2 regions of the Streptomyces sp. ME19-01-6 genome follow, and region 1 is predicted to be linked to the other one. Evidence: riboswitches for the same ligand, from Rfam matches in the RefSeq annotation. Region 1 holds a riboswitch; the other holds the start of a gene.
What was found. A riboswitch is a leader RNA that binds a small molecule or an ion and turns the genes downstream of it on or off. The one in region 1 is predicted to bind ZMP and ZTP.
Positions count from the first base shown of each region.

Region 2: it holds a riboswitch for ZMP and ZTP, as region 1 does, so the genes downstream of both, glyA (serine hydroxymethyltransferase) here and PV419_RS16930 (phosphoribosylaminoimidazolecarboxamide formyltransferase) in region 1, are expected to answer to the same signal.

Region 1 covers NZ_JARAXF010000006.1:220,966-223,965, forward strand. Annotated here, with positions in the region: gene PV419_RS16920 (SMP-30/gluconolactonase/LRE family protein) at 1-264, opposite strand, end outside; gene PV419_RS16925 (2-hydroxyacid dehydrogenase) at 399-1,403, opposite strand; ZMP/ZTP riboswitch at 1,599-1,685, shown strand; gene PV419_RS16930 (phosphoribosylaminoimidazolecarboxamide formyltransferase) at 1,715-2,875, shown strand.
Region 2 covers NZ_JARAXF010000006.1:400,832-403,831, forward strand. Annotated here, with positions in the region: partial or broken gene PV419_RS17690 (helix-turn-helix domain-containing protein) at 1-1,105, opposite strand, end outside; gene PV419_RS17695 (HAD family hydrolase) at 1,176-1,814, opposite strand; ZMP/ZTP riboswitch at 1,918-2,011, shown strand; gene glyA (serine hydroxymethyltransferase) at 2,053-3,000, shown strand, end outside.

The DNA of each region.
Region 1 (3,000 bases):
CTCGTTGTCCAGGGTGTTGCCGTTGGGGTGACCGGCGGGTGAGCGGAAGACGCCGACCGTCCCGGTGGTCTCGTCCCAGCGGAGCAGGCGGTCGTTGGGGATGTCGCTCCACACCAGATACCGCCCGGCCGGGACGTAGACGGGACCTTCGGCCCAGCGGCAGCCCTCAAAGAGGGTCTCCAGCTTCGAGTCGCCCGCATGGCACCTGCCCGTGCGGAAGCGCTCATCGCGGATCTCGTACAACTGCGGTTGCTCGCCGGGCATGTCGCCACCCTCACCGTCGCCTCGAATATTGATCCAACGCATCCAAACTATGCAGCAGCCCGGGGGCAGCCCCCGACCGGGCGGGGACCGGGCCCGGCGCCGGAGCCGCCGGGCCCGGGTGCCACGGCACACCGTCACCCCTTCCGCGCCGCCGGGATGGGCTGGGCGCGGTTGACGATGACGCCGTTGACGACGTTGCGGGGGGCCTCGCCCGACAGCACCCGGTCCAGGCTCTCGATCAGCCGCGCCCTGATCGCGTGGTACGCCTCGTGGGTGACGCCCGCGGTGTGCGGGTTGAGCAGTACGTCGGACCGGCCGCGCAGCGGGGAGCCGGCGGGCAGCGGCTCCTCTGTGAACACATCGAGCGCGGCCCCCGCCAACCGCCCGCTGTTCAGCGCCCGTACCAGCGCGTCCTCGTCGAGGACCCCGCCGCGCCCGGCGTTGACCACATACGAGCCCTGATCCATACGGGCCAGCAGGGCGTCGCCGACGAGGCCGCGGGTGGCGTCGCTCAGCGGCATGTGCAGGGTCAGCACATCGGAGCGGGACGCGAGTTCGTCCAGGCTCACGTACTCCCGCTCCGGCTCGGACGGCCTGGGGTCATGGACCAGCACACGGCTGCCGAACGCGTCGAGGCGGCGCGCCACGGCCCGGCCGATGTTGCCGAACCCGGCGATGCCCACGGTCAGCGCGGCCAGATCGCGCCCGCGCAGCCCCTCGGGCCCCCAGCCGCCCTCGGCGATCTTGGTGTGGCCGGCCGCGTGGTGCCGCACCAGATACAGCAGCGCGCCGACCGTCCAGTCGGCGACGGCGTCGGTGTTGAACCCGGGGAGGTTGGCGACCGGGATGCCCAGCTCGGCGGCGGCGCGGTGGTCGACCCCGTCGAAGCCGACGGCCACGGACTGCACGAGGCGGCACCGCTCCATCCCCGCCAGCAGCTCCGCGGTGATGCGGCGCTCCTTCTCCAGCGGGGCGAGGACGACGGTCGCGTCGGCCAGGGCCTCTTGGTGGTCGTGCGGGTCCTCGTCAGGGCCGATCTCGGTGATGCGCAGGTCCGGGTGGCCGGGCAGCAGCCGCCGCAGCTCATCGGAGCCCAGGTCATTGAGGTGATACAGGGTCACGAGGTGGTGGTCGGACATGGCAGACGGCTCCAGGGAGGGGCGGGTCGGGGCGCTGCGGCAGCGGCCCTGAGGACGCCATGAGTTTTCGTCACCCCCTGAGATCGTGTCAACGGTTAACCGATAACGGTTGGCTGGGCTGACTCCTGGCCGAGGCGGGCCGCCGTGGGCGGCCGGAGGGCGACCGGTCACCTGCCCTCGCCCGCGGATAGGGTGGGGCCTGGCCGCGACTGGCGAGGGTGGACGACCACCGGGGAGCGGCCCTGCCCGGATGGGTGAGCGTCGACCGCCTGGGCGCCTCCGTCAGCGATGCCCGCTGAGGAGGCCAGGACGTGGAACTGCGCTATGGAACCAACCCGCACCAGGCGGCGGCGCACGCCGCACCCGTGACGCCCGGCAGGTGGCCGGTGCGGGTTCTGCACGGACAACCGTCCTTCATCAACATGCTCGACGCGCTCAACGGGTGGCAGTTGGTTCACCAGGCGAGCCAGGCTGTCGGCCGGCCCGCAGCCGCGTCCTTCAAGCACGTCTCACCCGCCGGGGCGGCCATGTCCGGGCCCGTCGACGAGGTCACCGCAGAGCTCTACGGCATCGCCGGCGACAGTCCCGGCGCTGTGACGAGCGCCTATCTGCGCGCTCGGGATGCCGACCCGAAATCCTCCTACGGTGACTTCGCCGCCGTCTCGCACCCGGTCGACGCCGAGCTCTCCGAGCTGCTGACCGGCGTGGTCTGTGACGGCATCATCGCCCCTGGCTACGCCCCGGGCACGATCGAGCGGCTCAGCAGGAAGAAGGGCGGCCGCTTCCTGGTCATGGAGGCCGACGAGGCGTTCGTCGCCCCGGCCTGCGAGGAGCGGGAGGTTTTCGGCCTGCGCCTGGCCCAGGACCACGACGACGTGCGGCTCTCCGCTGCCCTGCTGGAGCGCACCACAGGTGGGGGTGCGCTGCCGGAGGGGGCCGTGGCGGATCTGCTGTTGGGGCTGACGGTCCTGCGCTTCACCCAGTCCAATTCCGTGTGCTACCTGCGCGACGGGATGACGCTGGGTATCGGCGCCGGCCAGCAGTCCCGGGTGGACTGCACCCGGCTGGCCGGTGCCAAGGTCGACACCTGGTGGCTGCGACGCCACCCGGTGGTTCGCGCCCTCGCCTTCCGGCCCGGCATCCGGCGCCAGGACCGGATCAACTGGCAGATCCGCTTCATCGAGGGCGACCTCACCGGGGACGAGAGCGAGCGCCTGGCGCGGGCCCTTGCCGAACCGGCCGAGGAGCTGACCTCCGATGAGCGCACTCGATGGATCGAATCGCTGGACGGTGTCGCCTTCGCCTCCGACGGCGCCTTGCCGTTCCGCGACAATGTCGACCACGCCCGCCGCCACGGCGTGCGGTACATCGCAGAGCCGGGCGGATCCATCAGGTCGGATGAGGTCGAGACTGCCTGCCGCGAGCACCGGATCGCCCTCACGCGCACCGGCCTGAGACTGTTCCACCACTGACGGCGCCCGGCGCGCCGAACGAGGCGCCGGCGCCGCCTCCTCGGGATCGCGGTGGCGGTAGCGCCCGGTCCGGGGGAGCCGCTACGGCGGCGTGCGCAGTCCGCGCATGATCATGGTGAGCCCGG
Region 2 (3,000 bases), 180 kb from region 1:
TGTCCTCGCGCACCCACGGGTGGTCGCGGGTGTGCTGTGGAGCGATGTGACGGGCGACCTTCAACGACTCGTACGCTTCGCGGGCCAACCCCGACCACAGCTGGGCGCGAGCCATCTCGATATGGAACCCGCTCCGCCGCTCGGCAGGCAGAGCATGAGGCGGGGCCCAGCCGTTGACGACGTTGAGGGCCCGATGCACATGGTCACCACCGAGGCTGATGGCAACGGAGACTTCATGGATGCGGACGCTGTTCGGCCCGAACGCTGTGCCCTGGTAGACGTTCTCAGGTACCGCGTCCCCCAGGCGCGAAGCCTCCGCTAGGTGGTGATCCGCAGTGTCCACAAGTCTGGCTCGTCCAGCGATAACAGCGGTCCGCATGTGCAAGGCGCCCAGGGCAGCGATCGCCGTATCGTCCTGACCGGTGGGCGCGTTGTCGATCGCCGTCTGCAGCGCGCGCAGCCCGGGGATGTGCGCGCCGGCGGCGAAGAAGGTCTCGGTGCGGACGTAGGCGACGGTCGCGTCCAACAGAGGGTCTGAGGCGTGTGGAGCCGCCCACCGCATCAGGTCCACCAAGCGCGCAGACAGGTCCCGGGCGCCGTACTTGTACGCCACGGCGTCGGCGGTTCGCAGCGCGGAAACCAGCAGGCTCGCGGTCTCGGCGCGCTCTTTGGCCGGGGCGAGACGGAAGGCGCGGGTCAGCTAGCCGATGAGGGACGGCAGATGGCGAGCGATCCGCACGTATTGAGCAGCCAGGCGCCACGTCACTGCCTCGTCTACCGCAGTGTGCAGCTCGGCCAGTGGCCGGACTGGACCGTCGTCTGGCGCGTCATACGCGGCGATGACGGCTGACAGAGACGGCATGGCGGCATGAACGCGCGCGTCCGCCCGGTCCCGGCTCCCCAGCAAGTGGGAGGTGTCGACACCGATCGCAGCCGCTAATGCCTCCACGACACCGTCGCTGGCGCCCCGCGTTCCTCGCTCGATCTTCCGTAGGGTGCCGACATGGACCCCGGCCGCGTCGGCCAACTCCTGCTGTGTCATACGTGCGATGCGGCGGTGGTAGGCCACGCGTTTGCCGAATGCGCGGGCGTTCTCAGTCGGCATACTGGTGCTCCGTTCGGTGCGTCCACTCCGAACGGTAGCGAGCGGCCCCATGTCTACGGGGCCGCTTGCCTCATGTGGCGGCGAGTCGTACGAGGTCGTGCAGCGAGTCGATCTGCCAGTCCGCGGCGGCCGCCTCAACTGTGCCGGACCACAGATGGCCCCATGGACCACGGCGCAGATGCGCGGCGCGCAGGCCCGCGGCTTTCGCCGGCTGCGTGTCGTTCGCGGGGTGATCGCCCACGTACACGGTTTCGTTGGGTGCGGTTCCCGCAAGGTCCAGGACGCGGGCGAAGAAGCGCGGGTCGGGTTTGGCGACCCCCCACTCTCCCGAGGTGGCGATCTCATCAATGGGCAGCTTGAGGTCCCGCAGCAGGACACCGGCGCGCGCCGTCTGGTTGCCTGCGATGACGACGCGGATGCCCGCCTCGCGGAGGGCGGCAAGCGCTGGACGCACATCTGGATAGAGGTCGGACTCGTCGAGGTCCTCGCCGGCTCCAGCGGCCTCCATCGCGGCTCGCTCGGCCGCGATGTCGATGTCGGGCCGGATGAGCCGCAGGGCTTCGGCGTTGTCATGCCCTTGAGCGACCACCGCGCCGACGAGGGCGGAGAGGGTGTGCTGGGGGGTGCCCAGCCAGTCAGCCCATGCCCTCCACCCACGGTCGTCTCGGATCAAGGTCTCGCCAACGTCGAAGACCACAGTGCGAATCATTCAGGCAGCGTAGAGCAGGCCAAATGAACGAATGGCTGCCCGCAGCACGTCGTCGTCCCCAGCGCCTGGCCGGGCCGAAACCGCGCCGCGATTAGAGTGTGGGAGTGCACGCCGTGACTGGCGAACGTGGAAGCGACCACGAGGAAGCGGTGTGCGGCTGAAGCCATCACGAGGTGCCGCCCGCCTGGGCACCCCGGGACCACGACCGGACCAACCGACCGATCGCCCGGAGGACACCATGAGCCAGCCCCTCTCCCATTCCGCCTCCCTCTCCCATCCCGCCCTGGCGGCGGCCGACCCGGAGCTTGCCGCGCTGGTGGGTGCGGAGGAGCGGTTGCAGGCGGAGACCCTGCGCCTTATCCCCAGCGAGAACTATGTCTCCAGCGCTGTCCTGGAGGCCTCCGGCACGGTGCTCCAGAACAAGTACAGCGAGGGCTACCCGGGCCGCCGCTACTACGAGGGCCAGCAGGTCATCGACCAGGTCGAGACCCTGGCGGCGGACCGCGCGAAGGCCGTGTTCGGCGTCGAGCACGCCAACGTGCAGCCCTACTCCGGCTCGCCCGCCAACCTCGCTGTCTACCTGGCCTTCACCGAGCCCGGCGACACCGTGATGGGCATGGCGCTGCCCATGGGCGGCCACCTCACCCACGGCTGGGGCGTCTCCGCCACCGGCAGGTGGTTCCGCGGTGTCCAGTACGGGGTGCGCCAGGACACCGGCCTGATCGACTTCGACGAGGTGCGCGATCTGGCCCGCAAGGAGCGCCCCAAGGTGATCTTCTGCGGTGGTACGGCCGTGCCCCGCACCATCGACTTCGCCGCCTTCGCGGAGATCGCCCGGGAGGTGGACGCGGTGCTGGTCGCCGACATCGCGCATATCGCCGGGCTGATCGCGGGCGGCGCCCACCCCTCCCCGGTGCCGCATGCCGATGTCGTCTCCACCACCACCCACAAGACGCTGCGCGGCCCGCGCGGCGCGATGCTGATGTCGCGCGAGGTCCACGCCAAGGCGATCGACAAGGCCGTCTTCCCCGGGTTGCAGGGCGGCCCGCACAACCAGACCACCGCGGGCATCGCCGTGGCCCTGCACGAGGCCGCCCAGCCTTCCTTCCGCGATTACGCCCATGCCGTCGTCGCCAACGCGCGGGCCCTTGCCGAAGCCCTGCTCGCCCGGGGCTTCGACCTGGTC